Regions from separate parts of the Chryseobacterium sp. Chry.R1 genome, predicted to be linked through region 3. Evidence: riboswitches for the same ligand, from Rfam matches in the RefSeq annotation. Region 3 holds a riboswitch; each other region holds the start of a gene.

Region 1 (8,236 bases), 120 kb from region 3:
TGTAATAAACATCATATAAACATTGGTCTAAATTTCATCATTTATCACTCATCACACATCAATTATCATCAATAACCCATAATCACTCACACATGACTGAATTTCAAAAATACATTCAAAGATACCTCGATCTTATTCCTTCCGGAAAATGGCAGGAAGAAATACAAAGATCAGAAGAAAAGACAACCAATATTTACTCCGCCCTTTCTGAAGAGCAATCTCATTTTACGTACGCAGAAGGAAAATGGACCTTGAAGGAATTATTATTACACCTTTCCGATACGGAAAGAGTTTTTCAATACAGGATTTTGGCGATCGCCAGAGGCGAGCAGAAAGATTTACCAGGTTTTGATGAAAATGAATACGCAAATAATTCTCATGCTAATGACAGAAGCCTGAAATCTTTACTGGATGAGTATCAGCTGGTAAGGAAATCTTCTAAGATCCTCCTTGAAAGTTTACAGCCTGATGCTTTGGCTACGGTAGGAAACGCTAACGGAAATTCTATTTCAGCAGAGACAGTAGGTAAGTTAATTGTAGGGCATAATTATCACCATCTGAATGTTATTGAAGAGAGGTATTTACCAAATTTGAAAAAATAGAATGATATTTTTTTATCATTTTTTGGGTGGGCTTTAGCCCACCTTTATTGATTATATGCTCTTGTTATAAAATTGTATTGATGTATTTTTTTATTCCGATGGCTTCAACCAAAACCTAACGGAAAATCCGTATTTTTGACATGTAAATTCAATTTGAAAAATTGTATATAAGAGATTCTTTCTCTTTCATTTTTCTCATAATTCTAAATATTAAAAATGGAAAACATTATCAATATATTAAAATCCGGTGGAACTATTCTTTATCCTACAGATACAATTTGGGGAATTGGTTGCGACGCTACTAATATAGAGGCTGTTAATAAGATCTTTGAGATTAAGAAGCGCGAAAAAAACAAGTCGATGATCATTTTGGTGGAATCTGAAAAAAGACTTCAGGACTTGGTTGATGTTCCGGAAATGGCCTGGGAAATTATTGATTTAAGTGAAAAACCGGTAACTATAGTTTATGAAAATCCTAGAGGCTTACCTGAAGAACTGTTGGCAGAAGATGGAAGTATTGGAATTCGGTTAGTGAAAAATGATTTTTGTAAAAAACTCATCACAAAACTGAATAAACCGTTGGTTTCTACTTCAGCAAATTTTAGCGGAGACAAGAGTCCGTTAAAATTTTCGGATATCTCTCCGGAGATCATTAACATGGTTGATTATGCAGTGGAAGAAGACAGGGAAAAGGTTTCCAGGTATTCCGGATCTTCAGTTATCAAAATATGGAGTGATAATAGAATCAAGGTACTTCGGGAGTAGAAAACAAGATTTTAATTATCTTTGCAAAATCATTATAACCATTAAGAGAGTGGGAAGTGGAGTCTGTTTAAAATGCATGGAATTTTAAATAAGTCCAATAACCTGGTTTCTTAATGGTTTTACATTAAATAATAAATATGTTCATTAATCTCAATCAAAATAAAAATCTAAAGCTTTTTAAAATCATTTCGGAGGTTGCAGCCCGGAATAATCAATCAGTATATATTGTTGGCGGATATGTGCGGGATTTACTGATGAAAAGAAAAGCGTCTACAGATATTGATTTTGTTACTGAACAAAGCGGAATAGAGCTTGCACAAAGCGTGGCTGCGGAAATTGATCCGAAAATGAAGGTTTCCGTGTTCAAAACCTATGGAACCGCAATGATCAAATATAAAGATCTTGAGCTGGAATTTGTGGGAGCAAGAAAGGAAAGCTATAATGAAAACAGCCGAAAGCCGGAAGTGGAAGGGGGAACATTGGAAGATGACCAGAAGAGAAGGGATTTCACGATCAATGCAATGGCAATTTCTTTAAATAAAGATAATTTCGGGGAACTTATAGACCCGTTTAATGGAGTAGAAGATTTAGAAAAAGGAATATTAAGAACCCCTTTAGAACCTGCACAGACGTATTCTGATGATCCCTTGAGAATGATGAGAGCGGTTCGTTTTGCTTCTACCTTACAGTTTACGATAGAGGAAAACTCGTTATCCGCAATCAGCCAGGAGGTAGAAAGGATTAAAATTGTTTCGAAGGAGAGGGTTATGGTAGAATTCAATAAGATTATGCTTTCTGAAAAGCCGTCTATTGGATTAAGCCTGCTGGAACAAACCGGTCTTTTAAAATACATCATTCCTGAATTGATTGAACTGAAAGGGGTAGAAGAGGTGGAAGGACAGACCCATAAAGATAACTTTTACCATACTTTGGAGGTTGTAGATAATATTTCCGTCAATACAGACAAACTTTGGTTGCGTTGGGCAGCATTACTTCATGATATTGGAAAAGCACCCACTAAAAAATTTGTTGAAGGAACCGGCTGGACTTTCCATGGTCATGAATTTTTGGGATCGAAAATGGTGAAAACCCTTTTCCAAAAGCTTAAACTTCCCTTAGGGCCAGATATGAAGTATGTACAGAAAATGGTCAAACTTTCATCCCGCCCGATCGCTTTGATTACGGATGATGCTTCTGATTCTGCTCTAAGAAGACTTTTATTCGACGCTGGTGAAGATCTTGAAGATCTGTTTACGCTTTGTAAGGCGGATATCACCACGAAAAATTCAAAAAAACAGGAAAAGTTCAAGAGGAACTTCGAATATGTAGCGGTAAAGATAAAAGAAGTAGAAGAGAAGGACCAGGTAAGGAACTTTCAGCCTCCTATATCCGGAGAAGAAATCATGGAGATGTTTCAGCTGAAGCCGGGACGTGAAATTGGAATTCTGAAAGAGAAGGTTAAAGAAGCTATTCTTGAAGGTGAAATCCAGAATGATCATGAAGAAGCAAAAAAGTATGTTATTGCAGAAGCTGAAAAGTTAGGATTGATCATCTGAGTCCAAAACTATCAATTGAAAAAAGAAAAAGATCCGGAGATTTCATTTCCGGATCTTTTTTATTTGGATGTTGTCTGGTTTCTGTAGAAGAAATCCGGGCTGCCTAAGGCAGCCCGGAAAAAACACAAATGATGAAAAAAAAATAAAATTTATTAGTCTATTAAAAAGTAGAAACTTCTTAATTTAAATACACGCCATTAGTCCCCTTACCTGTTGTAAAGGATTTGATTTTTGATCCTGAAGTAGTATATACTGTAACCTCACTGTCTTCAGTAAAGTTCTTCACATCAGACGTAAAAATCTTTCCATCTACAACACTGAATCCGTAAAGTGTATAGTATTGTCCTCCGTCTACAGCAGTAATAATAGGAGTTGTAGGAGGAGTAGTTGCCGCCATAACCATTGAGTATACTTTATTTGCTGAAGAGAAGAAATATCTTCCACCATCAATCTGAAGATTGGTTGCATTAGGAATACCTGTCAACGTTGTTGTTTTCGTAATGCTTCCGGTACTTGAAATCTGATAAATATATGAGTCAGTAGTTCCTGTAGCAATAACATATACATTACCATTGTAGGAAATTGTTTTGTTGATATTTACATTGGGCAATGTAATTACAGATTGTACATCATTATTCGAAGTATTGATGTAAGTTATTTTGTTTCCGAATCCAAAGCTTGCATTTTGAACAAAAATATTTCCTCCTGCTTCAACAATTCTTTCAACGTTATCCGTGAATGTAATTTTCTTAACAAAAGATAGATCTGAATTTTTATAAATACTTACATATTTAGCTCCCTGATATTTATCATTGGTTACATAGATATTATTATTGGCAACTGCAACATAACGGGGATTATCTATTTGATTGGTAATTTCACCTGCACTTTTAAAAGTATATCGATTTACTACCTGGATTTTATTTGAGTTGTTTAACAAGAGATACGCTTTATCCCCGTTGAATGCCATAGCTTGTAAAACATCACCCAATTGGTTTCCATTATTATTTTTGGAAAAGATGCTGTTTTGACTAAAAGTTAAGTCTCTTGAAACGAAAGTTACTTCTGCATTTGGCTTTCCGAAATTTCCTTCGTTCGAAATTAAATATCCGTTTTCATAAGTTACTACAGGCAAAGTATTATCGCTATCAGTACTACAGGAAATATTGAAAAGTAGTACTACAGCAAATAAAAGTTGTAAAAGTCTAGTTATTTTCATGTTATTTTTTATTAAAAATTTATCGTTGCGGAAATACTGTAATTACGTTTTGGCATCGGATAATAAGACACCGTTTCATAAACAGTATTGGTTAAATTATTGATTTTAAAACCTAAGACATATTTTTTTAAGATCGTTGCTGATACACCCGTGTTCATGACGAAATAAGAATCTATGGCATCTTCTCTTTTTTCATCTGTTGTAGTGTATGTAAGACCATTAAAAACTCCCTGAACATAAAGTTTTAGGAAAGAATACTGATAATCAAAATTTCCAAAAACCTTATGGAGAGGGACATACATCATTTGCTTTTTAGTTTCCTGATTGATGGATTTTGCAAGTGTATATCCTATATTAAATCTAAAATGGTGTTCTTTAAGCTGTTTATCAAAAGTAATCTGTGATTCTAAACCATAAGATTTCACTTTATTGATATTAACTGGTGACCAATATCCGTAAGCTGTCGGCAACCACACTATATTATCCGATATATAAAGATAATACGGACTTAATGCAAGTTTAAAATTACCCCATTTAAACTCATGGTCCATATCCATCTGGTAAGACCTTTCCGGTTTTAGGTTTGGATTTCCTCCGGGATTCCAATACAGATCATTGAATGTTGGAAATCTGAAATTTCTGGATACATTTACTCCAAGATTATACCATTGTACCGGACTCCATTTTCCTGAGAATGAGTAAAGCAATGGTGAGCTTATATTCTCCACAAAATCCTTTTTAACACCAGCTTCAAAACGCAGATCTTTCGTCGGAAAATATCGTATTAATCCCGCTAAAGAGCCTACATTTCTACTTACATTACCAATTCCTTCAGTTTTTACACCTTGGAGATCAGGCTGATACCCTTCACCTTTGTTTACCTGGAATTCGGTGATGATGTTGACATTAAGTTCAGGTACGATGAAATAATTAAAATCATTTTTAAAGATATAATTTTTCCCTGTTGAACCACTGGTCTTCGGGGCATTATAATTGCCAAAATATTGGAAATTTTCTTCTGTGTAAGCAGCTTTTAAGCTATTTGAAAATTTATTTTTAGTAATATCCCAGGAAAGTAAGCTTCTGGTGCTTTGTGTCTCGTATTTTGTACGGTTGCCATTCTCTACAAAAATCGGATAATTCTGTGTCGAATCAAAAAACTGACTTTGCCATGAGATCGTCTGATGTCTCGCAATTTTATAGGAGATTCCAACATTAAACGTACTGTTAAAGTATTTGCCGTTTCTATTAATATAGTTTTTTTCTTCGACTTTATAATCATTCTGACTGATCGAATGATTTCCTGAGACTTTAAAACTCAGCTTTTCATTGCTGTAGGAGGCCGTTCCGAAATTATTAAAAGTACCAAATGATCCACCCTCAGAATACAGGGAGGCTTTAAAACCTTTATTGAAATCCAGATTATTATTGAGATGTATACTTCCGCCGATTGCACCACTTCCGTATATTACACTTCCGCCACCGGCTTTCACTCCGATCTCATCATATCCGAAAAGAGGAATATTATTAATGTCTCCCTGACCAAGAAATATCGAATTGATATTGATTCCATTCCAAACAAAGGCTGTCTGTGGAGCAGAGGTTCCTCTGAACGAAGGCGAAGAAACTGCACCTCGTCCGTTTTCCTTGATATAAATACTGGATTGGAAGCGTAAAAGTTCTGAAAGATTCGTGGAATTCTTTTCAGCATCCTGAGGAGTAATGGGAGTAACCTTATGAAAAAGTTTTACCTTGTTCATCTGATTGTCAAAAATATAAACGGTATCGATTGCTTTCTCTTGTCCCAGACAAAGAAAATAAGCAGATGACGATAAAAGCAGTACTAAGGTTTTTTTCATACTATTTTACTTTTCCACCGAAAGCAATATATTTTTGATATTATCATTTTGGCAGGTCTCCTGACTTTCGCATTTCTATACCTTCCCGTTTTCACAGTGGTTTATTATAGAAATTTTAATTGCGATCTACAGTTGCGGGGACAGTCTGGGATTTTCACCCAATTCCCTATTATTTCAATAGCTTGAAAACCAAAATTTTTGCAAAGATAAGTTTTTAAAAAGAAATCTCAGTCGTATCTGTTAATTTGTAATCAAAACAATGGTCTGCAGAAAAAATAACGTTTCCCAGAACCTCAGAATTGAGAGTTTCACGATTACAAGAACGTCGAGTCAAAGTAAAATGGCAATAGATCTTTAATCGAATTTACCTTAACGATTTCATCATTCATACTGGAAAAATAAAGATCAATATTTTCTTTTTGTTTTGTTTCGTATTCAATAAGACTTTGTCTGCAGGCGCCACACGGGGGAATCGGTGGTGTTTTTTCAGAAGATTCTTTAGGGCCTCCTACGATAAAAATCTTTTTGATCTTTTCCTCAGGGAAATTTGCACCTATCCAGAATAGAGCTGTTCTTTCAGCACAAAGTCCGGATGGAAAAGCTGCATTTTCCTGATTGTTACCGGAAAATACTTCTCCGTTTTCAAGTAATACGGAGCACCCGACCAAAAATTGGGAATAAGGGGCATAAGCATTTTCGCGGGCTTGTTTTGCTCTTTCGAAAAGTTTTTTTTCTATATCGTTCAGTTCAGAGCTATTTTTAAAATATTCGTAGCCGATCTGTATATCTTTTTTCATATATTTATTGGAGCCTAAAAAGGGGAGGTAAAATTAGTTCTTTTTAATCACGTGGGCAACCCGGGATTATTTCCTCTTCATTAGTAAAATTCAAAAATTAATAGACAATGTTATATACTCCGATACAATTCAGAAATATTAAACTCTCTAACCGATGGGTTATGTCACCTATGTGTATGTATTCAAGTGAAAACGGAATGGCTAATGACTTTCATTTCGTACATTACGGAAGCAGATCACAAGGTGGTACCGGACTGATAATGATTGAAGCAACGGGTGTTGAACCCCGGGGAAGGATCACTAATAAATGTATGGGAATATGGAATGACGAACAGGCTGAAAAACTTCAGCAGATTGTCAACTTTGTCCACTCCAATTCTGAGAGTAAAATCGGAATCCAGCTGGCACATGCCGGAAGAAAAGGCTCTACCTGGAATAATATTCAAATTCCAGTGGAAGAGGGGTGGGAAACTCTGGCACCTAGCCCGATTCCTTATCATCCTACAGAAAGAATTCCACACGCTCTGACGCTGGAAGAAATCAAAACTCAGGTTCAGAATTTTAAAGAAGCTGCAAGAAGAGCTGTGAAAGCAGGATTTGATATTATAGAGATCCACGGAGCGCATGGATATTTAGTTCATCAGTTTTTATCTCCGCTTTCGAATATACGAACAGATGAATATGGAGGCAGCTTCGAAAACAGAATACGATTTTTAATAGAAATAGTAGATGCGGTAAACGATGAACTGAATGATAATACTGCATTGTTTGTGAGAATCTCAGGAACAGAATATGCTGAAAATGGATGGGATATCGAAAGCAGTGTAGAGCTTGCAAAAATACTGAAGCAGCATAAGGTGGATTTAGTGGACGTTTCAAGTGGTGGGAATATTCATGGAGCAAAGATTGCTGTCTTTGAAGGTTATCAGGTCCCCTTATCATCACAGGTAAAAAATAAAGCTGAAGTGAAGACGGGAGCAGTAGGTTTGATCACAAAAATAGAGCAGGCTGAGGATATTTTACAGAAGGGTGATGCCGATCTTATTTTTGTAGCCAGGGAAATTCTTAGAAATCCATATATTGCAGTTCAGGGATCCTTTGAAATGAATGAAAACTGTTTTTTCCCACATCAATATCTAAGAGCTAAAATTTCTTCTTAATTTTAGAAACCAAAATAAAAGTTCAGGAAATGAAGATTGAAGATTTTATGCTACCTTGTCCAAGTAAAAAATTCTTAGGAATTGAATGTTTTGGTTGTGGTACCCAAAGGGCAATTGTTTTAGTCTTTGAAGGAAAATTTTCAGAGGCTTTTCATATGTTTCCTGCGGTCTACACCTTACTTCTTTTTTTGTTTATGGTAGGAGTGAACTTTATTGATAAAAAAAGAAGCTATGGTAATATACTGGTTTTTTTAGCCATTATTAATTCAATTATCATG
Region 2 (8,236 bases), 1.7 Mb from region 3:
ATAAGGAATCTGATCTCCATAATATGACTCTCCTTTTTCAGTAAAATCGCGTGCACTTTGGTAGGTATAGCTCAACAATGGCTTCAATATTACTTTCCCAAGGTCCAGCTCAGCCTGTATATTCACATCTGATCCTATGATCTGAACATCTCCAAGATTCGTCATCATCCATCTGAAAAGATTGGTTGTGGGTACTGCAATGATCTTATTTTCCACTTTGTTATAATACCCGTCTGCCTTGAAGTAAATACTTTTCAGAACCTGATGGTCGTAAGTCTTCTGATAAGTAAAACCTATGTCATATTGATTGGTAAGTTCAGGTTTAAGAAAAACATTCCCGATCATAGTATAGTACAGGTCATTGAAAGTCGGCATTCTAAAAATCCTTTTATAAAATGCTCTCACTGTTAAATTCTTAAAGGCCAGTGGCTGGTAACTCAAAAATGCAGAGGGTGTCCATTCACTCTTATCAGGCGACTTGGAATTACGTTCAACATTCTCCCGAATAAAAGTGCCTAAAACACTTCCAAGAAACTTAAACCGGTTCCATTGGTAAGTGGTTGCAAAAGCAACCAATGAGGTATAACGTGTGGGAAATGAGAAAAGCTTAAGATCGGAATCCAGATTATTATACTGGAAATCAACATTAGCACTAACATCCCAGTTTGGTGTAATTGAGTAGATATTGGAAGATGATAAATATAATTCTCTCTGGATATATGTATTATCTGTTTTTAAAGCTGTTTCAGCTACATTTACCGTATCCATATACCGGGTATAGTCGTAGGCAAATTTAGCTTTGAGCTGAGTCTCAAATTTTGGAAATATTTTTTTCCTTAGGTGAGCCTGAACAAAATAATTTCTATCAAGTAATTTTTGTCCTTTCGGATCAAAACCATTATTCACAATTGCTGAGGGAATCCCACGATCTGAAATATATCCGTAGCCCCGGACATTCCAGTCTCCATTATTCAGATTTCCCTGCAGGCTGGTCTCAAATCTTTTGGCAGTAATATAAGAATCATATCTTGTTGCAATTGTATCATTGGCTATAGTACCATCGGGGTGTTTTTTCTGGTATTTGTATTTATATTGTCCGTCACTCTGTATAAATTCGGAGCTGAAACTTGCGGAAATTTTATCTGAAAGCTTTTGCTCCAATCGAAATGACGGGTTGAAAAGATCGATTGAGCTGTTTTTTATTCTAAGTACAAGATTTGTTTTTTTATTTCCGGAGAAATAAGGAGTCTTGGGTTGGAGATAAATTGAGCCGGAAGATCCAAAATCTTTTGCAGGCTGAAAGATTTCACTTTTCTGTCCGTTGTATAATGAAATTTCTCCGATATCATCCAGCGAAAACTTTCCCAGATCGATAACCCCGTTTTGTGCATTTCCCAATTGAATCCCATCATAGAAAACACCGACATGCTGGCTACCCATGCTTCGGATATTAACCGTTTTCAATCCGCCAATTCCACCGTAATCCTTGATCTGTACTCCCGAAAAATAGCGTAATGCATCGGCTACGGACTGGCTGTTCAACCTTTCCAGCTGTTCTCCTGAAAGAGTTTGAGCGGGAAGAATTTCTTTAAAATCTTTTTTATAAATGGTAACCGGAAGGATCCCTTTTTCCTTTATACTATCTCTTGACTGAGAAAAATAAAGCTGGTTAATTAGCACAAGGATTGTGATAATTATTTTTTTAGTTGTAAAAGTAAATTTCGGTTCCATTAGCTCATTGAGAATAATCTTGACACTAATGGATATAAGAAAGCAGCAATAACATTGTACAGCCATAACTGCACAGAAGCATTGTTGTCCTTAGCTTTATTCCACGAAAGCATCAAACTTTAATCTTCTGGCAGGTCTTCTGACTTACTCCATTTTTGAAATCCTTCCCATTAAAAACAGTGGATATATACATCAAAAATTTTGGTTTAGAGTTTACAGCAGCGGGTCTGTTCCGGATTTACACCGGATTCCCTTTTAAAAGCCTTTTACAGCTCACCAGATTCCGGCAAAGATAGAAAATTCTTCTTAGAAACAATATTATACTTAATAAAATGATTTTCAACAGAATAAAAACAAACATTCCATTACATGAGTAACGGAATGTTCATTTGATTTTTATATCCCAAAATTAATAAACACACTGAATCTGGATTTAGCTTCAATGTTTCCACCCGCTAGGTTTGAATAGGCAGGAAGCATCAGTTCACTACCCAGGCTCCATTTACTATAAGAAAGTTCAAAGCCTAATTTTCCATATAAAGCACTTCCGGCAGTATCCGGTAAGGCTTCATCAAATTGCTTATTCCTATCATATACTTCTCCCTGTAATCCGGCTTTCCCGGAAAAGATCATTTTTTTGTCCGCATGAAGCTGATAAAATCCGGTAGCTGCATAGTTCCATTGGTTTCCAAACTGATAATACTTCTTATTTTCACCTTTAACAGCATAATCCGTATTAACAATTACCGCAACTTTGTTCTTTTGGTATTTATAGTTCACAACCATCTGGTAATCCCAGCTTCCTGTTCCCAATTGGAAACTCGGATTCACTCCCGTAATTCCTTTTTCATCAAATCTTCCTAACGGAACTTTTATTCCTAATCCTCCATTTAATTGGTGAGATGCATCTTTAGAATTGATCAGCTGATAAATACCCATTACATTCAGATCCCCTATTCCATTAATTCTGATGTCTCCCTGCATTGTTTTTTTTTCATGAAACTGAAAAGGGAAACTCCCGTAAACACTCAGCTTTTTCGTAATGGGAACTTTTCCCCATAACTGGACGGTATTGAAGTACTGATCCTGGGTGAGATCATTCACAAAAAGGTTTTCTTTGGCTTTATAATGCTGTGCAAAATATTTTATTCCTATAAATTGAGGATTAAGCAAAGACTCAAATCCTGATGATCCATTTCCTGCAGCACAGCCACAAGCATCACAATCATCATCAAAAAATTTGCTGGGGTTAAAGCTATTTTCAGGAATATACAAACTGTCTCTTATGGGTTCTGCATAGGCTATTTGGCATAAAAATAAACCCAATACTATTAAAAAAATGTTTTTCATGTTTGATTCAAATTTATTCTGAGAATTTTGGGTTGGTAACAAAGTCTTTATCAGATAGAGTTTTCAGGAAAGCAATAATGGACTGCTTCTCCGCACTGTTCATTGTGAGTCCGATATGTCCGTTTTGTTTAAGCAGCGGATCAAGGTTAGGATTGTCCTCTACATTATCTGAGTAAAAATTAAGAACAGCATCCAGGGTATAGAATCTCCCGTCATGCATATAAGGTGCTGTATATTCCACATTTCTTAAGCTGGGTACCCGGAATTTCATCCAATCTACCTGATCTAATGTTACCCTGTAACGCCCGGCATCCTTAAACTGACTATTGTAATACATTCCTGTATTGCGGAAACTTTCATCCGTAAACAATTCTCCGCTATGGCATGAGGAACATTTCTGCTGGAATAGTGCCATTCCCTTCATTTCCGTTGTAGTAAAAGTTGCTTTTCCCTTCTTATACTGGTCATACTTAGAATTAGCAGAAATCATCGTTACCATGAACTGTGACAAAGCCTTCAAAACCCTTTCCCCTGTAATATATTCATCACCATAAGCGGCTTTGAAAAGATTTCTATACTTACTGTCGGCATTTAATTTAGCAATCACTTCAGGCATTGAACTATCCATTTCGTTTGCGTCGGTAATAGGAATAATGGGTTGCTCATTAAGGTTATGAATTACCCCGTCCCACATATATCGTTTTAAGAATGCCATATTCTGGATAGGAGGGGCATTGCGTATTCCGATCCTGTCATCCACGCCATGGCTCACATTATGCCCATGGTGCGTAAAAGCATTTTCCTGTATATGGCAGAATCCGCACGAAATGGTATTATTTCGGGAAAGCCTTCCTTCGTAGAATAATTTCCTTCCCAGCTCTACTGCATTTTTGGTGACCGGATTCCCAGTTTTATCAAACGTCATTTCAGGAAAATAAGCTGGAAACTGTAAGTTATAAGCCTCATCCTTTTCCAATGGCTCAATAACCTCATCTGAGCACGATATGATATTAAAAAATGTAACAATAATCAATCCTGCCTTCAGAATATTTTTAATCTTCATCATTATGAACGTGGTTTACGGTAAACATTTTAGTAAGGTTGTTGGTTACACTTACCAAATGCGGACTCGACCCCATCATCATATCGTTAGATGTATTCAGGGTAAGTTTTGTGTCACCACTCAGATACTGATTAAGATCGGCCAGAATATGAATCGACGGTCTTATTTTTCCGGTCACTCTAGCCGTTGTTGGGAGGTCTAAAGTAATTTCCCGGTATAAATCAGGAGTATTATTAGCCGCTACATTTCCCATATTTCCCGTATGATTCATAAACTCCTTCTCTGCCGCAGTACTTCCGTATTTTCCTTCCAGTTTTACAAAAACATAGCCCGCAGCCCAGGACCAGGACATTCCTTTTGTTTTAGCTTTATTCCAAAACTCTGCCTGCCCGTCCATTCCCAAGAGATAAGCATTCTGGCTGATTCCCAGACCGAACTTCACTTTTTTATAATTGTTTTTAGGAATTCCGGTAAGGTTTACATAAACGATTCCTGCTACGGCATCTGCCTGGTCTATGATAAAGGCTCCTTTATCAGGATTATTTTCATTGTATTTAAATTCTTTTCCGGATTCATCAATCAGGCTGATATTACTTATAATATATTTTAAAGTAGAAAACTGGTGTTTTTGTCCGCTTGAAGAAGTTTGGGTTGTCTGATTCAAAACAATACCGCCAAGGTTATTGAATCCGTTTTCAAACTTTATCTGTAGGTTTCCCGGTGTAGTATCCTGTGAATTATCCCTATCGTCATTACTTTGACATGATGAAGCACTAAGTAATATAAGGCCAATAAACAATAGAGATAAAAATTTATAAATTTTCATTGTTGATTTTTTTAAATTGTATTTGTTTGAATAGAAATAAGCATCGAATGTTGAAAACATTCATTTTCTCAATCCCAATAGGCATAAAAGTTTTAGCACTTTAGAATTATAAAGTGAATCATGAAACAATTATGAAGAACACATGAGTGTGGAAAATCTGTAATTTTCGCAGTATGTGAACTTTAACAATTGGTGATAAGATGTATAAACAACTTTAAAAAACCGGCGGCCTGAAAATATGTTTCAGGAAAAGAAAAGAGTAATTCTTTTGATAAATAAAAGTAAAATTGTGATCGTATGTTAGATCTGTGTTTTTTATTTCTGTTATTTCCGGAAGGATGTAAATATCAAGAATTTTTTGTCCGGAATTTTTTCCCTTACTCAAAGGGGCTGTTTCTGTATCATTGGTTTTAGCGAGTTCTTTACTCAAATAACATTTACCATTACAATTCAGCTCTGGTTTGTTTTTGTTAACACAAAGGACCTCAACAATATAATCATAATTTACAGCATATTCCATGATGGGGATCAGAGGTCTGACCACCATATAGAGGGTAAGGAATATGCTGCAAATATAATTCATGATCTATTTTTTGCTCAGTGCATTTTCATATCTCTTACTTACCTCTTTCCAGTTTAATACATTCCAGATCGCGGTAAGATAGTCAGCTCTCTTATTCTGATATTTTAAATAATAAGCATGCTCCCAAACATCAATTCCAAGAATTGGAGTTCCTTTTTCTTCTACAACATCCATTAAAGGGTTATCCTGATTAGGAGTTGAAGAAACAAACAACTTTCCGTTCTTATCCACAGAAAGCCATGCCCAGCCGGAACCAAAACGATCAGCTCCTGCCTTGCTCATTTTCTCTTTAAAGGCATCAAGACTTCCAAAAGTTTCTGTAATTGCTTTTAGTAATTTCGCAGAAGGCTGGGTATTTTTCTCAGGCGTTAACATGGTCCAGAAAAGTTCGTGGTTAAAATGTCCTCCGGCGTTGTTTCTGATCGTTGGACTAAGAGTTGAAACTTTAGAAAGGATCTGGAATAAAGTCTCTTTTTCCTGAGGTGTTCCAGCAATTGCCTTATTCAAATTACTTACATACCCCGCAGCATGCTTTGTATAATGGATTTCCATCGTTTGCGCATCTATTGAACCTTCCAACGCATTGTAAGCGTATGATAAAGGAGTTTGCTTGAATTGCGCAAAAGCAAATTGCGCTGCCAAAACTGCACCTAAGGCAGCTATTTTCATAATCTTCATAATGTTTTGTATTTATGGTTTAACATTTTTTTAAAGAGTAAGTTTGATGATAGAAGACAAGGGTCAAAGACCTTTATTTATAATCAATACACTTCCTGACATCCAACTTTTAATTTAATAACTTCTTAATATCTTCAATCAGCCTTTCCCTGTCCGGATGATATTTGCCGGTAAGCTGTGTTTCTTTTCCTTCAGGATCCTTATAGTTTAATCCTGAATAGTAAAGGATAGGCATATTGTCTTTATTATATCTGCAACGGATATTTCCTTCCTGATCAACAAGCGCAATCATCCCGCTGTGATTAAGACTCTCCCCCTCATCTTCTTTATCCCCAACATAGATATTGAACTGATCCGCAAGGTTTCCAATGTAAGTCCGGTCTCCGGTTAAAAAATGCCAGTTGGGAGATTTTGCTCCGATTCTATTGGCATGTTGTTTCAACGTTTCCGGAGTATCGTTCAACGGATCTATGCTTATGGAAATAATCCCAAACTCAGGATTGTTAATCTCCTCTTCGATCACTTTCATATTGCTGTTCATTACAGGACAGATGGTGGGACATTTACTAAAGAAGAATTCCACCAGATATACTTTGCCCAGCATATCTCTATTGGTAATCTTTTTATTATTCTGATCGGTAAGTTCAAAATCAGGAACCTTCATTACAGTATAAAGGTTTTTTTTAAAATAGCTCATACCAAAACCTACTCCCAGGAAAATAACTGCAATAATTGCAATGGGAATAACGATCCTGCTTTTTGAGCTTTGAGTTGTTTTTTTATTTTTGGACATATTTTTCAGGATTTTTGTTGAATTCGTCCTTACAGGAAGCACTGCAAAAACCGTACACCTTGTTCTTATATGTTGCTGTAAATTTTAAATAATCTGCCGTTTTCATATGACATACAGGATCTTCAGCGTTGACTACTTTTACCTTAAGGTTCTCCTTTGGAGTCATCATACTTTTACTATGCTTTACTTTAGGTGTTTCCTGGGCACAGGAAATAAATGATACCGACAGCAGCAAAGCTGTTAAAATGAATATATGTTTCATTGGATTGAAATGAAATTTATAATAATGGATTAATTCAGAGATGTGATTAAAACTAATCACATAATAAATAGCTAATAAAGATTAGGCATTCGACTAGTAAATTAGTTATTATAAATTATCCTAAAGGAGGATGGAATATCCTGGAAAAATAATCTGAAGAATGCGATTTGATATAGCCTGGATTAGCAACTTTTTGCAAGATTTCAAATCCTTTGGCATCAGCAAATGAAAGAATATCATTGGAAAGAAATACATCAATAACAGAAATTTTTATCGTTTGTGGCCCAGATTGCTTTTCTGTTTTAGCGAGTTCTTTTTCTACATAACATTTACCCTTACATGTAGATTGCGGTTTATCTCTATTTTCACAGAGATTTTTTACAATATAATCATAGTTAACCGCATAGTTCACTAATGGCAATACAGGACGTATTGCTATGGTAAAAATAATGAATATGGATATGAAAAGTTTCAATGATCAATTCTATTCCACAAATATACTACTCAAATTCTTTTTAAGTATAATTTATGATGAAAGTCATCGATATTTTTTCAGACAGAAGCCTTACCGAAATTCAGCAAGGCTTCTTATAATTAAGTTTAATTATGGTTAATTATTAAAATTTCATCCTTTGGATCCTTACGGCATTCAGGATTGCAATCAGTGAAACTCCGACATCTGCAAAAACCGCTTCCCACATGGTCGCCAAACCTCCTGCACCAAGGATCAAAACAATTCCTTTTACCACAAATGCCAGGGTAATGTTTTGCCATACAATCTGTTTGGTCTTCCTACCTATATTAATGGCCATAGGAATTTTACTTGGCATGTCATCCTGTATTACAACGTCAGCTGTTTCAATCGTTGCATCACTTCCCAGTCCACCCATTGCAATTCCTACATCACTCAAAGCTACAACCGGAGCATCATTCACTCCATCACCAACAAA
Region 3 (8,236 bases):
TTATGGCTAAGGAATAAAGCAGAGAACAAAACGATCCACCCACAAACATTGAGTCTGACGGAACATAACAGGATCATCTGTATCTCCGGTCCCAATGCAGGGGGAAAATCAATAACCTTAAAAACGGTAGGATTACTACAGCTGATGATCCAAAGTGGAATCCTTGTTCCCACTCACCCGAAATCCGAAATGTTTTTCTTTGACAAAATCATGACTGATATTGGAGACAATCAGTCTATAGAAAACCATCTTTCGACATATTCTTCGAGATTAAAGAAAATGTCTGGAATCATCAGGGAATCAGACGCCAATACGCTCCTGTTAATTGATGAGTTTGGAACAGGTTCCGATCCGGAACTGGGAGGTGCCCTGGCAGAAAGTTTCCTTGAATTTTTCTACGACAAAAAAAGTTTCGCGATTATCACCACACACTATACCAATATCAAACTGGTGATAGAACAACTCCCTAATGCTGAAAATGCGGCGATGCTATTCAATGAAGAAACTCTGGAACCGATGTACAAGCTGGAAGTAGGCCAGGCAGGAAGTTCCTTTACTTTTGAAGTTGCCGAAAAGAATAAAATTCCGAGATTCATTATCCATTCTGCAAAGAAAAAGGTAGAACACGATATTGTAAACCTTGATAAAACCATTGTTAAGCTACAGCAGGAAAAATTTGAAGTTGAAAAGCTTAAAACAGATCTGGCTGAAAGAAAGGAATCGGTAGAAGATAAACGGGATAACCTTCAAAAGCTGAATGAACAACTTCAGCAAAAATTATTCAATTTTCAAAAGCTCTATGAAGAAGAACATCGGAAGCTTCAGTTCGGGAACAAAATAGAATCTTTTATCGAAAGCTACGTTAAGGGAAAATCCAGGAAGGATGTGGTAAAAGATTTCGTGAAGATTTTAGAACAGGAAAAATTCAGAAAAATAGGTGCTGATAAAGATGAAACCAAACGTCTTCAGATTGTAAAAAGAAAGATCACCCAGCAGCTGAAAAAAGAAGAGGTTATTGAAAAAATCGCAGAAACCAACGAAAAAATAGAGGAAAAACGCAAAACCGATCGTGAGATCTGGATGAAAGTGGGACAACGGGTGCGTATTACAGGAAGTACCAGTGTCGGCACGATTGAAAAAATTTCAAGAAATAAAGTGATTGTCAATTATGGAACCTTTAAAACAACCATTGATGCCGATGAGCTTGAAAGAATTTAAAAATTAATAATAATAAAGGAGAGTGCTAAAAGCACTCTCTTATTCTTTATTCTTTATTCTTTACTCTTGCCCTTTCCTTCTTCCCAAAAAATTTCGCCTTACCGAATTTCTATCCCCTCCAACCTAATAGAATAAATTTCTTTTGTAAAAACTTTCTTTAGCAAATAAAGAAGATTTTAGGAAGCTATAATTATGTTCCGAAATACTTTTAATTTATATATTTGAAGTATCAAAAATTTTTCATGATGATTTCTGTAAACAAAGCATTCTATTTATCTGCCTTCAGTTTATTTTCATTAGCCTTCCTAAAAGGGCAGCAAAAAATTCCTTTTGGAGTTGTAAAAGCAGAAGAAGGCTATGCCAATGTACGGGTGGCAAAGGATAATTACAGAAAAATTGTAGACAAAATCAGAATGCGTAAAGGGGATGTTTTTCTTTATGTAAAACCGGCTCCCGGAGAAACAGAATGGCTATGGATCAAATATCCCGATAAGCAGGATACTGAAAAGCCTTTTGTGAGATATGAAAATCTTGATAAGGAAGGTATGGTGAATAAAGACCGTGTAGCCTTTATTGATCAGTTGCCTCAATACACACCTTCCAAATCCAAAAACGGAAGATCACTCATTTTCACAGATAATAACAACCCCAAAATACCTACCGCTCAAAGGAGTAAAGTAATCATCGATATTTATCCTTCTAATGCCAGCTACCGTAAACAGGAAAAAGATACGGATGGAACGATATTAACCATTGATAAAGTTAAACCCTGGGGAATAAGCAAAGAACTTCCGGAAGGGATGACCGAAATCAAATCGATCCGGGTACAGCAGGTGGGGCGTGGCTCTGTTTTTGTGAGAGAAGCCATCAAAAATATGTTCCAGCCTACTATGGATTTCAATAACATCAGTGTAGCTGCTATTGATAATGATAATATTTTCCTTTATATGGTGAACGGATCAGGTGAAAACAGGTATACCACACTCTGGACAATCAAACAGGGCCGGGTGGCTCATCAGATTATTTTTAAAAATCCGGAATAATTCACCTTACTTCTCTGTATTATCCTTATTTTTGCACCTGAAAAAGTCTTACCACTTATTCATCACAGGAATGGGTTCTGCCTAACGCAGATTAAAAGGGAATCGTGTGAAAATCACGAGCTGTCGCGCAACTGTAAGTAACAAAAGTCTTTATGTAGGATCCACTGTGCCATGCATGGGAAGGGATTAAAGATGTTACAAGTCAGGAGACCTGCCTTTTCTTCGAACAAGAAACTTTCGCGGCCTGAAGTTTATTGATCTGATGGATGTTTTCAGGAATATACTAATTCCTGGATTATTCTGTTTATTTCAATAATTTCATCCCGCTTTAATTTAATAATGAAATATGACTACAGAAGAAAGAATTCAAGCATCTGAAACCAGAATCTTTAAAGCGGTTTTCCCCAACACAACCAATCATTACGATACCCTTTTTGGTGGTACAGCGATGCAATTGATGGATGAAGTGGCATTTATTACCGCTACCCGCTTTGCAAGAAAACGAGTGGTAACCGTAAGCAGCGACAAAATTGATTTTAAAAAGCCTATTCCTGCAGGAACTATTGTAGAATTGATAGGAACAGTTTCCCATGTCGGGACTACCAGTATGAAGGTAAACGTAGAAATTTATACAGAACAGATGTATTCGTATGAAAGAGAAAGAGCTATTGTAGGAGATTTCACTTTCGTAGCTATAGACGAATTTAAAAAGCCTGTACAGATACTATAATCAGAAAAAACGCAAGCCTTCGGCTTGCGTTTTTATTTATCTTAAAACTTTTTCTGTTTCTAGACTTTTACTTAGTAAAAGCTGGAATGCTTCTCCCATTTCATCAGAAGCCCGGCTGATGGCATTTTCCAGCATATTCCTGATCTGGCTTTCTGTTACCTTAGCTTCTGTCCAGCTTTTTCCTGAAGTATGCGAATTCAGGATAAACGGCATGATCCTGTCTATTGCACAGGCAAAAATAGCATCAGGGGTCTGTTCTTCTTCAAATTCCAGCCATAAATTAAAGAATTCCGAACGCAAAGGTTCATCCAGAATCCCGAAAATCTTCTGGGCAGACAATTTTTCTCTTTCAAATTTGCCCGCCATGGCTTTTTCGTCAAATAAAAATGTATCTCCAGCTTCTATTTCTACCAGATCGTGGATAGAAAGCATCCGTATCACCCTTAACAGATCGATATCAGCCCTGTTTTTAGCATAGGGGAAAAGTACCTGTGCTAAAATAATGATCTGCCATGAGTGTTCAGCAGTATTTTCTCTTCTTGAATCATCCGCATTATAATTCCTTCTCTGTACATTTTTTAATGCATCTACAGCAAGAATAAAATCAATTTCCTTTTGTATTTTCATGTTTCCTATTCTTTATAATATTCTTTGATTGGATATCTCTTTGTTTTTATGATCCATTTATTTTTAATCTTTTCGCGTCGGGTTACTTTTACAGATTCACCATTCATGGCATCTTCTTCCAGTTCAAAGATCTTATCAAGCCCTTTTCCGGGCAGCACCCTGTATTCTGTGGTTAAATGCCAGCAACAACCGGATTTAGAAAATGTTATGAGTCTTTTCCTTTTTGGATCTGTCTGAAACATTCCCAGATTTTCGCGGGCAAGATCAGTTAATTCCTCATTGATCACGAATTGCTTTCTTGTCGTATTATAGACATATACATCATAGGAAGGACCACCATAGCTGCTTTCATTACCATTTCGGATAGCAATATCTTCAAAACCGTCAAAATTAAAATCTCTAAATATCAGCGGGCTCTGTTCATCATAAAGCTGAATAACATTAACACTAGGTTGTTGATTCTTACCAAGGTAAAAATAAAGATCATCAGACGTGAACTCCTGTAAAGTCCGCGAGGTCCTTTTATCTTTCAGTACAATTGTACCATTTCCACTACATTTATCAGCATCGCAATCCTGAACAGTGATTTCTGCATTATACAATAAGGATCCATCTTTAATTTCAAAATGCTGCTGACCGGAGCAAAAAGATCCTAAAACAATAAAGATGATCAAGATTACAGAACTATTCAAAATTAACTTTTTTGCTCAGTATACAGGTGACTGAAATTTCCATAACAAAAATAAGAATAGCGTTCAGAATGACCATCATTTATCTTCTATTTTAATTGATTTTGATTTTCTTAAAAAAATAGATGAAATTTATTTGATTGAAAATCAGTTAATTAAATAAAAATAAATAAAAATTTCACTACTTTGTATTGCATAATACCATTTTAATTACATATCTTTGTAATGTAAAATAAGAATAGGTTCAACTAGCTAGGAACCGGATTCTAAATATAACTAATTAAAACCTTATTAAGATGAATACTGAAAATACCAAAGCGCAAATGCGAAAAGGGATTCTGGAATTCTGTATTTTAAGTCTTATCAATCATCGTGAAATGTATGTTTCCGACCTTATAGATGAACTAAAAAAAGGAAAACTGGATGTAGTAGAAGGCACACTCTACCCTCTTTTAACAAGATTAAAAAATGGTGAGTTTCTCTCTTACAGATGGGAAGAATCAACAGGAGGCCCACCGAGAAAATACTACCAGATTACAGAAAAAGGAAAGTTGTTTTTAGGTGAACTTCTCAATACCTGGAACGAATTAACAGATTCAGTAAACCAAATCACTCAAAAAAATTAAAAAACAAAGCTATGAACAAGACACTCTCAATAGGACTCGCAGGTTTTTCTTTTACAATAGAGGAACACGCATACATAAAGCTAAGCGATTACCTTAATGCCCTAAGAAGCTCTCTGGATGCTTCAGAAGCAGATGAGGTAATGCATGACATAGAAATAAGAATGGTTGAAATCTTCAGAGATTCATTAGGAAAAAGAGAAGTTATCAACGATACTGATGTAGAAGGAGTAATTGCACAAATCGGAACACCAGAAAAAATCGAAGAACAGGAAGAAGCATATTATTCAGAGAAAAACTCTAAAAGAACAGGCCACTCAGGCGCAGAATATTCAGACAAAAGACAATTATTCCGTGATCCTGAAAGACAAAAGATCGCCGGTGTGTGTGCAGGTCTGGCCCATTATGTAGGAATGGATATTACTGCCATGAGAGCAATCTGGCTTGGAGTATTTATCCTGGGTATATTTACAGCTGCTATATCCTCTTCACTTATTGCACTACTTTATATTATTCTGTGGATCGTACTTCCCAAAGCAGAAACTGCTGCAGATTTTTTGAAAATGAAGGGAAAGCCTATGAACTTCGACAATCTTAAAAATGAATCGAATAAGCTGGTACAATTTGCCAACGAATCTACTCAAAGAGTCGGAGAAATATACATCGAAAACAAACCTTACATTAATAATGCAGGAAGCGGGATATGGAACGTAGTGAGATATGTTCTCGGAGGAATCTTCGCACTGATCTCTTTTTCTTGTCTGATCGGAGTATTTGTAGTCTTCGGATTTATGGGAACTAATGATTTCCCTCCTATTAACGAAATGAATTTCTATTTCGATAATGACGGAATGAAATATACCATTATGGCCATGATCATTTTAGGAAGTTTAATTCCTGCCCTGTTATTTGCCTTATTAAGTATCAAATTAATTTCGCCTAAAACAAAATTAAGAAATACGGGTTGGGTTTTGGGAGCATTATTCCTTGGATTGATCGCATTATCTACTTATTTCGGAGTGAGCATGGCAAGAAAAGACATGTTTCTAAAAGGCCACAAAGAAGACACAGAAGAGGTATCTATCAATACAACATCAGACAGTGTTTATGTAGATATGAAGCAAATCGTTATTCCACAAAACTTCCTGGGATATGATGATGACCTTTATTCAGATAAAGTAAACGTTTTCCAAAAAGACTGGATCCACGTTGACGTAACAAGAAAAGCGGATATAAAAACACCTTATTTAATCATTAAAAAAGAAGCAAAGGGATATAATATTCCATTAAATGTGAGTGTTCCTGTAGAAGTAATAAATAATAAGGTAATACTGCCTAATTATATTAAATATCCATACGAACATCGTTTCAGAGATTATAATGTAGATTATGAACTTGTGGTTCCACAGAATGTAGTGGTACTTCCAATCAAAAAAGACGGAATTAATTTCGACGGGGACCTGAACGGTGACGGAATAGATGACGATGATGAAAATTCTGATGATGATCAGGCAAATATCAGAATCGAGAAAAATAAGATCTCCGTTAATGGTTCTACTATAGAGTACAACTCCAATGATAAGGATAGCATCATTATCAACGGAAAAAAAGTTCCAAACTCAAAAGCAGAAAAGATAATGGATTCCGTAAAATCTGACATCAAGAAAAAAGGTAAAGTAGACATCCAGATCAAGGATGGAAAAGACGAAATTTCCATAAAAACCAAATAATAAACTGCAGAGAGTGGCAGAAGGTGTGAATGGAAGACAACAGTTTGAAATTCACACTCTTCTTCTCTCAAAAGTGACAAAAAATATTATTTATTAGTTCTTTATGTTAAAAAATTGTCATACCTTCGTATAGTTATTTAATTCATAACCAAATCAATTAAAAAAACCTCAACCATGGTACAAGTAGCATTAGAAATTATAATGAAAATCGTAGATTTAATCAGCGGTTTATTTTAAGAGCGATAATATTTCAATATATTTGTAAAGTATAACCTTTTGGTTATACTTTTTCTGTTTTAATACGAAATCTATGAAAAAACTAATTGGCAAAATAATGTTGAAACTGATGGGTTGGAAAGTCGTGCTTCAGGGCGACGTCAACAGCCTTAACAGGTGTATTCTTGTAGTAGCACCTCATACCCATAACATGGAATACATTTTAGGGAATTTTGCTTATTGGTCTTTGGAAAAGCCATTGAAGATAATCATTAAAGATGCTCATACCAAAGGATGGTATGGCGGAATCGTGAAAGGTCTGGGAGGAATTGGTATCGACAGAAGTCAGAAAAATGATCTTGTTAATTTTGTTGCCAAGCAATTTGCAAAGGAAGATTTCAGTTTGGTTATTACTCCCGAGGGAACCAGAAGTTGGGTTCCGAAATGGAGAAAAGGTTTTTACCATATGGCTTTAGCTGCAAAAGTTCCTATTGTTCTGGCTGCCGGGGATTTTAAAAGGAAGATTATTTATCTCGGATATACGATCCCTTATGAAAGAATTGCTTCGGCTCCTTTTTCAGAAATTATGGATGAGATCCAGAATTATTATATAAAAAATGATATTGTCCCGAAAGTTCCTGCCAACTGGAATCCCAATATCATGGGAACAGAAAATGGAGCACAATCATAAAATAATTACCGCTATATGAAAGATATGACCAAAGAGGAGTTATTGAACTTTCTTAACAACTGGGGTGAAGAAACCTTAGCAAAAGCACTTGAAATAAAATTTATCGATATTGATCAGGAAAACGAAGTCCTTACGGCAACAATGCCGGTTTTACCCAGAGTACATCAGCCATTTGGAATTCTCCACGGCGGAGCAAGTTGTGTATTAGCGGAAACGTTGGGTTCAAGCCTGTCCAATATTTTTATCGATGGTGAGAAATACTATGGTGTCGGTACCAACATCAACTCCAACCACTTAAGAAGCAAAAAAGATGGAATTATTACCGGCACGGCACGTTTCATAAGAAAAGGAAAAACAATGCATGTTTCTGAAATTGAGATCCGTGACGAAAAAGGACAACTGATCAACCACACCACAATGACCAATAACATCATCAACCGGTAATTTCATTACCAATAAAAATACAAAGGCTCAAGTATATTTGAGTCTTTTTTATGATATAGCGCAAGAATTTCAAAAAACAATCCAATTGATTTTGACGTTTCTCAGACTAACAATACCTTTGCATAAAGGAAAAGCGGCTTAGCGTTTTTATTTTTCCTAGGCATTTTTCTAAAAGCAGCAGACTCATGATTTACTTCAAATTTCCTTTCAACGAAAAGCTATATA
Region 4 (8,236 bases), 2.3 Mb from region 3:
AGCAATGGATCAGCAAATCTTTTAACCTTGTCTGATATGACCGAAGAAAAAAGTAAGGTTTGTCTTTTATGAGGAAGAAGTTTAATAACTTTCTTCACATCATTCACAAAATTCGTATCGAGCATTTTATCTGCTTCATCTAAAACCAGGATTTCAATCCTGGAAAGACTGATAGGTCTCTGATTGATTAATTCAAGTAAAGCAGCAGGGGTTGTTATAAGAACGTCCACTCTTACTCTTAAAGCGGCAAGCTGATTTCCTTGTGATGTTCCATCATGAATGGTCAACTGGGATAAAGGAAGATATTTACTGTAAATTCTGAAATCTTCTTCAATCTCCACCGCTATTTCTTGTGTCGGCGTTAATACCAGTGTCCGTATTTCTTTATGTTCCGGTGCGCTTTTCTTCAACAGCTGAATAACAGGCATGGTAAATGCTGCTGTTTTTCCAGGTTCCTTAGGTCCAAACCCCAAAATATCTCTACCCATCAAAATCTGCGGAATAACATCCGCCTGTATTTCTGTCGGTTTAGAATATCCTGTCTCTGTAGCGGCGCGGATAATGGGATTAATTAAATTTAAATTTTTGAAATTCATTGATAAGGTTTGCCGAATCTTCGACCTTTGACCAATTCTTTATCAGGAATTGAATATTTATTTTATTGTTGGTGTATCGGGAAAAAAATAATTTTTCCCGTTGTTTCATTTGCTTTGTTCACCAATAATCTGAATAAATAAAGATCGTTGCTGAGTTTGCAATAGCGTGGCATGCCTCACATTAAATGAGCACCTCTATACGCCCGTAAACCCTGGAGCCTGCGTAATGGTCTTCTTTTGTAATTTCTACTGAGAGTAAATCTCCTAAAGGAGTAAAAGGATCTTCAAATTGTTTTTCTATTCTTTGTTTTTTTAAGTTGCCTGTATATATATTCATTCAAGAAATAAATAAGGGTTAATTTTTGGCAGCTGAAAAAGCAAAAACTGAAAGAAAAAAATAAGTATTCTAAACTGTAACAGATAGCAAAGGCAGAGGCCTGGTTATTTATTAAGTGCAAAGATACGAAAAAATAAGGGATAATCGATGTTTTAATTAATTGATTTTCAAAAAATTGTTTAAAAACAGCTTTTAGCCATAAAGAATCGGGCTTCTGTTTGTAAATATAGGGTCAAAATCTTTTGTAATGGGTTGTTTTTTTAATTAATGTATTACATGATCCTGTCAGCAACATTATATTTGCTAACAGGATCTGTTTGTTGAGGTTGCTTTTCCTCCTCTAAGCTAAGAAAATTAAAATATTGTCCACATCTGTTCCAAAAAATAACAATGTAAATATGAGAAAGGAATAGTCTTATTTACTTCAGCTTCAGTTCGTATATTTTTGCGGGGAGTGAAAATGCTTTCAGGGTGGTCGTTTTTATAAATTCAAATCCAACCGAATTGAAGAATGAGAGCATGGGATCATCTTCAGTTATGCTGATCCAGATACGATCTGTAAAAGTAATAGCTGATCTGCTTTTGTTCCATAATGATTGTCTTATTTCAGGCTGATCATATTCAGGAAGGATAGAAAAATCAATTATTTCCGTCATTCTCTCCCCTTCGGTTGCTTCCGGATATAATGATCCGCTTTTAAAAAGGCAATAACCGACGGGTTCATGATCTGCAAATACCATAATGAGCTGGGTGGATAAGTCATTCAGGATATTGATCATTTTCCTGTATTCTACATTTTCGGCAAGGTATTCTTCAATTTTTTCCGATGAAACTTTTCCAGAATAGGTATTTCTGATATAAGGTCTCATGACAGCAAAAAGATGATCGATTCCCTGGTCTGATCCTACGGTAAATTTGGATATAATTTCCATTATGATTCTTTTTTTACCCAAAGCTAATGGATTATTAAACTGTTGTATGAGTACAGTTGAGTACAATTGAATCAGTACAGTTGGTTTTTAATCATTTGTGCAAACACATTTGTACATTTGCTATGAAAAAGATGAAACGCCATGAAGACGTACAGATATGAGATTTTTACCACTGCTATTGAAGATAAAATAAAGACTGGAATGTTTAAGCCCGGCACCCGTCTACCGTCTGTGAGAGAGATTAAAGAAAATTATCATCTGAGTACAAGTTCGGTTCAAAGTGGTTATGATCATCTGGTGATGAAAGGATGGGTGAAAAATATTCCCCGTTCCGGTTATTTTGTAGCAGCTGATATTCCACAAATAAACAGTGAAATCTTACCACTTTACCCAGTCTCAAAAAATGAAGTTTTCAATAAAAACGTTGCTCTGATTTCATCAAGAAATAAGCCCTCCGAATATACCTCATTTAATTCGGCAGCACCTACGGATCTTTTGATTCCGCAAAAGCTCATTTTAAAAAAAATGCAGGAAGTGATCCGCGAAAAAGGGACTTCACTTCTTCGCTACTATCCTGCTAACGGGTCATTAGAACTAAGAGATCTTATCGCTAAACGTGCTTCTCAATATGGATACATATTACATCCTGAAAAATTAATCATTACAGATGGAGCATTGCAGGCACTTTACATTGCCCTGGCATCTGTGACAAATGCCGGTGATCTCATTGCTGTTGAAAGTCCGTGCGTTTTTTCTGTTTTGGAAGTAATTGCCAATCTGAAACTTAAAGCCATAGAAATTCCTGTCCGGGATAGAGATGGTTTTGATACGGGATATTTAAAAAAGATATGCGCGGATCATAATATCAGATCTCTTGTAGTTACACCTAATTTTCACAATCCTACCGGAATTCTGATGTCTGATATTGTAAAAAAAGAACTGCTTTCCATTGCGGAAGAATATGAGTTTCCGATTATCGAAAATGATATTTACGGAGACCTATATTTTGGCAATGAGAGACCTTCGGGGATCGGGAGTTTTGATACCGGTGGTTGGGTAATAACTTTTTCTTCTTTTTCCAAAACATTGGCTCCTGGTATTCGCCTGGGATGGATGCATTCGGGAAAATTCCATGCGGAAGCAGAGAGAACCAGGTTTGCCTTAGGAAGATCTGTTGCTCCGCTATATCAGGAACTGGTCATTAAACTGCTTGAAGACCATAGTTATGATAAACATTTGCGTTCATTTCGTAAACAACTATATAAGCAGGCTAAAGATGTGCTAGAGGTATTAAAAAGCCATTTTCCGGATGGGTCTTATTTTGAAGATCCTCAGGGTGGATACAGCATTTGGGGAAGTTTGCCTGAAGGAGTAGATATGGAGAAATTTTACGCTTATTGCGAACAGCAAAGAATATTATTTACTCCAGGAGAAATTTTTAGCATTACCGATCAGTTCAGGTGCCATTTCAGGATTATTTTTGCAGAACGTATCACATCCCATAGCCTGTTGGCTTTGCAAAATATAGGTGAGAATTTGAAACAGATATTGTGAGTGTTTTTCAGGCTTTTATCTGTTAATTCAGAATCATATTTTCATATTGAGAGCATATGCTTTTCTCAATAATTGTGTTTGTCGGATTTTTTTGCAAGTGATTTTTACATAATCAAGATCATTTTAATTATGATTTTGAAAATTGAAAATATATTTATAATGCCTATTTTCAAAGAATTACGAATTCCTAACTGTTGTTCGTAAATAATTATTTTCGTGTTTCAATAAAATACCTATATTTACCACCAAGGAGTTCATTTATACTTCTTTATCAACCGGAATTGGTTACACTTAGCTGTGAATTAAAAGGGAATCGTGTGTGAATCACGAACTGTCGCGCAACTGTAAGTAACACTCAAAAGGTTTTTATCAATCAGGGTCCACTGTTCTTTTTTGAATGGGAAGGACGATAAAAATTGTTACAAGTCAGGAGACCTGCCTATTTCGAATTGACGATGCTTTCGCGATCTGAAGCTTATAGTCAGGTATGATACGATGTGATAACAGTGCCCGATATCTTTTTGTGTACATTATCATTTTTAAGAAATGGTTTACAGGTTTTGCTTTTCAGGGCTGTATCATTTCTACAGCTTGCTCGTATTAGTCCCTTTCCATAATTTTCTCTTTTACAAAGTATTGTGAAGTTTTATCAGCACCTTTTATATTGATTTATAAGCATTACAGGCTGATGGCAGCAATCTTTAACCGGATTGTTATTACATGAAAATGTAATGGGCTGTTCAACCATTCATTAAGGTTTATAGGTCGTTTAATTATTTTAATCATTTAAAGAATAATCTTTCTTTAAATTGTTGGAAGAATGTGAATTAAAATACATCAAAACGAACAATAATATTAAAGATGAGTAAAAATGTAAGTCTAGAGTCTGCCGGATTACGTTTCCGGGAGACGATGCAAAAAGAAAACCCTCTTCAGATTGTCGGGGCTATCAATGCCAATCATGCATTGCTGGCGCAACAGGCAGGATTCAATGCTATTTATCTTTCCGGAGGAGGAATTGCTGCAGGATCGTTGGGAATTCCGGATCTGGGAATTACGACCCTTGAGGATGTTCTGATCGATATTCAGCGAATAACCAATGTATGTGATTTACCTCTATTGGTGGATGTAGATACGGGGTTTGGTCCTTCGGCATTCAACGTAGCAAGAACTGTAAAATCATTAATTAAAGCCGGAGCAGGTGCTTTGCATATTGAAGACCAGGTGGGAGCGAAACGTTGTGGACACCGTCCAGGTAAAGAAGTGGTAAGCAAAGATGAAATGGTAGACCGTTTGAAGGCTGCTGTTGATGCGCGGACGGATGAAAATTTTGTGATCGGGGCACGTACAGATGCTTTTGCCAATGAAGGACTTGAAAAAACATTGGAAAGGGCTGTTGCCTATAAAGAAGCCGGAGCAGATTTCATCTTTGCGGAGGCTGTTCCTGATTTAAGCTATTATCAAAAGTTTGTAGACGCTACAGGTATTCCTGTACTGGCCAATATTACAGAATTCGGAATGATTAAAATGTATACTGCTGATGAACTGAAAGATGCGGGAGTCGGTTTGATTTTATATCCCCTTTCTGCTTTCCGGGCGGCAAATAAGGCAGCAATGAATGTTTACGAGCATATCCGGAAAGACGGAACCCAGGCTCACGTAATTGATACCATGCAGACTCGGGAAGAGCTTTACAAAAGCATTGGATACCATGATTACGAACAAAAATTAGATAACCTATTTAAACAGAACAAGAATGTCAACGAATAACGAATCAACATTTAAGCCTAAGAAAAGTGTAGCGCTTTCAGGGGTTGCCGCAGGTAATACTGCCCTTTGCAGTGTAGGAAAAAGTGGAAATGATCTCCATTACAGAGGTTATGACATTTTGGACCTCGCAGAAAAAGCAGAATTTGAGGAAGTAGCCTATCTTCTTATTTACGGACAGCTACCAACAGGAGCCCAGTTAAAAAACTATAAAGCCAAATTAAAATCACTGAGAGGATTACCACATTCTGTAAGAAATATCCTGAAAAGTATTCCTGCAGCTGCCCATCCGATGGATGTAATGCGCTCCATGGTTTCAGCAATTGGAAGTATTCAGCCTGAAAAAGACGATCATAATGTGGCGGGAGCAAGGGATATTGCAGACAAATTACTGGCATCATTCAGTTCCGGACTTTTGTATTGGTATCATTATACGCATAACGGAAAAGAGATTGATGTAGAAACTGATGATGATACTATTGGGGGCCATTTTCTTCACCTGTTACATGGTAAAAAAGCACCTGATTCCTGGGTGAAGGCAATGGAAATCTCTCTTAATCTTTATGCAGAGCATGAATTTAACGCTTCTACTTTTACTGCGCGTGTTATTGCGGGAACCTCTTCAGATTTTTATTCCTGTATAACGGGAGCTATCGGTGCTTTAAGAGGTCCTAAACATGGTGGGGCGAATGAAGTGGCTTTCGAAATTCAGAGTCGTTATAATTCCCCGGATGAAGCGGAAGAGGATATCAGAAGGCGTATTGGTAACAAAGAAGTAATTATTGGATTTGGACATCCGGTGTACACCATATCGGATCCGCGAAACGTAGTGATAAAAAAAGTAGCGAAAGAACTTTCCGAAGAGGCAGGAGATATGTTGCTTTATCATATTGCTGAAAGGCTGGAAACCATAATGTGGGAAGAAAAGAAAATGTTCCCTAACCTGGATTGGTTCTCAGCGGTTTCGTATCATCTGATGGGAGTGCCAACCCTTATGTTCACTCCGTTATTTGTTATTTCAAGAGTCACGGGATGGAGTGCCCACATCATTGAACAAAGGCAGGATGGCAAAATTATCCGTCCAAGTGCCAATTACACCGGGCCTGAAAATAAAGAATTTGTTCCTATCACAAGCAGATAATACAATCAATTTAAAATATAAACTAATTAAACTTAAAACAAAAAGATGTCATCACACATTTCAAATGAAAGACCACAACCGGATCAGGTATTAACAGATATTGCAGATTACGTATTGAACTTCGAAATTAAAAACGACCTGGCCTGGAAAACGGCCCACTACTGCCTTTTAGATACTATTGGATGTGGATTGGAAGCTTTAACTTATCCTGCATGTACGAAATTATTGGGGCCTATCGTAAAAGGAACTGTTGTTCCGAATGGTGCAAAAGTGCCGGGAACTCAGTTTCAACTGGATCCGGTTCAGGCGGCTTTCAATATTGGAGCTATTATTCGTTGGCTGGATTTTAATGATACGTGGCTAGCTGCAGAATGGGGACATCCTTCTGATAACTTAGGAGGAATTTTAGCAACCGCTGACTGGTTGTCCAGAACCCATATTGCAGAAGGAAAAGCTCCTTTGAAAATGAAGCAGGTGCTGGAAGCCATGATCATGGCGCATGAAATTCAGGGAGTAATTGCTCTTGAAAATTCATTCAACAGAGTAGGTTTAGATCACGTTTTATTAGTGAAGTTGGCTTCTACGGCCGTTGTAGGAAAATTAATTGGATTAACCCGTGATGAGCTGATCAATGCGATCTCATTGGCCTTTGTGGACGGACAATCTTTAAGAACATACCGTCACGCTCCTAATACAGGAAGTCGTAAGTCATGGGCAGCCGGAGATGCCACTTCCAGAGCTGTGCGTTTAGCATTAATTGCCAAAACCGGCGAAATGGGTTATCCTTCGGTACTTACGGCTAAAACATGGGGATTCTATGATGTTTCATTTAAAGGAAATGAATTCAAATTTCAGCGTGAATACGGTTCTTATGTAATGGAGAATGTATTGTTTAAGATCTCTTTCCCTGCTGAATTCCATTCACAAACAGCCGTGGAAGCAGCTATGACATTGCACCATCAATTAAAAGGGATTGGTAAAACAGCTGACGATATTAAAAAAATTACTATTCGTACGCATGAAGCGGCTATCAGGATTATCGATAAAAAAGGTCCCCTGAATAATCCTGCAGACAGAGATCATGCGATTCAATATATGGTAGCGGTACCTCTTATCTTCGGAAGGCTGACTGCTGCCGACTATGAAGATAATATTGCTTCAGATCCAAGGATTGATATTCTTCGTGATAAAATTGAATGTATCGAGGAGGTTCAGTTTACCACTGATTACCATGATCCTGAAAAACGTTCCATTGCCAATGCATTAACAGTAGAGTTAAATGACGGAACTGTTTTGGAAGAAGTAAAAGTAGAGTATCCTATAGGACATAAACGAAGAAGGGATGAAGGAATTCCTGAACTGATTAAAAAGTATAAAGTGAATCTCGCCCGTATATTCCCGGAAAAGCAGCAAAGACTTGTATTGGAAAATTCTCTGGAGTATGATAAGCTGGTTAACCTCAATGTTAATGAGTTTGTGGATCTTTTGATTGTTTAATTATCTGAAATTCAATAAATAATTTCAGAAAAATAAAACAAATACTAACTTACCAAACACCTTAAAACAGATATTTGATTTTTTTTCCAAAGCCTGAACAATCGTGAAGTTCAGGCTTTGATATGTAATAACTTTTTATTGAAAATAAAATTGAAATTGTATCGAAGAATACCTACGTTTTGATGACTCCTATCAAGCCTGCAAGGATAGCCATTCCGAATAAAAGATAGAACACTTTCGTTGGAACATTTTTCCCACTGTATATTCCGCAAAAAGTTGAAACTCCTAAAAACAAAAATGATTTTGGGATGATCTTATATAAATTGATGTGAGGGTATTTCAGGACGACAAGGAGAATTCCTGTTAATAAAATGGTAACTCCAATAAGAATGTTTTTTTTATGAAGGACCTT

What was found. A riboswitch is a leader RNA that binds a small molecule or an ion and turns the genes downstream of it on or off. The one in region 3 is predicted to bind cobalamin.
Region 1: linked by a shared signal. The riboswitch ahead of AAEU33_RS10230 (TonB-dependent receptor) and the one ahead of AAEU33_RS10745 (acyl-CoA thioesterase) in region 3 are both predicted to bind cobalamin.
Region 2: linked by a shared signal. The riboswitch ahead of AAEU33_RS03080 (TonB-dependent receptor) and the one ahead of AAEU33_RS10745 (acyl-CoA thioesterase) in region 3 are both predicted to bind cobalamin.
Region 4: linked by a shared signal. The riboswitch ahead of prpB (methylisocitrate lyase) and the one ahead of AAEU33_RS10745 (acyl-CoA thioesterase) in region 3 are both predicted to bind cobalamin.

What each region holds. Positions count from the first base shown of each region.
Region 1 is NZ_CP151793.1:2,205,040-2,213,275, forward strand. Features, by position in the region: gene AAEU33_RS10210 (DinB family protein) at 93-602, shown strand; gene AAEU33_RS10215 (L-threonylcarbamoyladenylate synthase) at 819-1,367, shown strand; gene AAEU33_RS10220 (HD domain-containing protein) at 1,505-2,923, shown strand; gene AAEU33_RS10225 (hypothetical protein) at 3,102-4,142, opposite strand; gene AAEU33_RS10230 (TonB-dependent receptor) at 4,154-6,001, opposite strand; cobalamin riboswitch at 6,034-6,210, opposite strand; gene AAEU33_RS10235 (cytidine deaminase) at 6,316-6,798, opposite strand; gene namA (NADPH dehydrogenase NamA) at 6,906-7,958, shown strand; gene AAEU33_RS10245 (DUF2752 domain-containing protein) at 7,988-8,236, shown strand, end outside.
Region 2 is NZ_CP151793.1:632,534-640,769, forward strand. Features, by position in the region: gene AAEU33_RS03080 (TonB-dependent receptor) at 1-1,731, opposite strand, end outside; cobalamin riboswitch at 1,843-2,027, opposite strand; gene AAEU33_RS03085 (transporter) at 2,128-3,081, opposite strand; gene AAEU33_RS03090 (cytochrome c peroxidase) at 3,095-4,147, opposite strand; gene AAEU33_RS03095 (MbnP family protein) at 4,134-4,970, opposite strand; gene AAEU33_RS03100 (hypothetical protein) at 5,185-5,553, opposite strand; gene AAEU33_RS03105 (superoxide dismutase) at 5,557-6,231, opposite strand; gene AAEU33_RS03110 (SCO family protein) at 6,341-7,033, opposite strand; gene AAEU33_RS03115 (YHS domain-containing protein) at 7,011-7,286, opposite strand; gene AAEU33_RS03120 (hypothetical protein) at 7,402-7,761, opposite strand; gene AAEU33_RS03125 (heavy metal translocating P-type ATPase) at 7,904-8,236, opposite strand, start outside.
Region 3 is NZ_CP151793.1:2,327,875-2,336,110, reverse strand. Features, by position in the region: gene AAEU33_RS10755 (DNA mismatch repair protein MutS) at 1-1,218, shown strand, start outside; gene AAEU33_RS10750 (hypothetical protein) at 1,461-2,261, shown strand; cobalamin riboswitch at 2,317-2,495, shown strand; gene AAEU33_RS10745 (acyl-CoA thioesterase) at 2,608-2,991, shown strand; gene AAEU33_RS10740 (HD domain-containing protein) at 3,028-3,618, opposite strand; gene AAEU33_RS10735 (FG-GAP repeat protein) at 3,624-4,310, opposite strand; gene AAEU33_RS10730 (PadR family transcriptional regulator) at 4,604-4,933, shown strand; gene AAEU33_RS10725 (PspC domain-containing protein) at 4,945-6,660, shown strand; gene AAEU33_RS10720 (1-acyl-sn-glycerol-3-phosphate acyltransferase) at 6,971-7,567, shown strand; gene AAEU33_RS10715 (hotdog fold thioesterase) at 7,583-8,011, shown strand; gene AAEU33_RS10710 (chorismate-binding protein) at 8,197-8,236, shown strand, end outside.
Region 4 is NZ_CP151793.1:4,626,775-4,635,010, reverse strand. Features, by position in the region: gene AAEU33_RS20600 (DEAD/DEAH box helicase) at 1-596, opposite strand, end outside; gene AAEU33_RS20595 (hypothetical protein) at 778-933, opposite strand; gene AAEU33_RS20590 (hypothetical protein) at 1,353-1,865, opposite strand; gene AAEU33_RS20585 (PLP-dependent aminotransferase family protein) at 2,007-3,419, shown strand; cobalamin riboswitch at 3,685-3,877, shown strand; gene prpB (methylisocitrate lyase) at 4,281-5,189, shown strand; gene prpC (2-methylcitrate synthase) at 5,176-6,327, shown strand; gene AAEU33_RS20570 (bifunctional 2-methylcitrate dehydratase/aconitate hydratase) at 6,373-7,824, shown strand; gene AAEU33_RS20565 (hypothetical protein) at 7,997-8,236, opposite strand, start outside.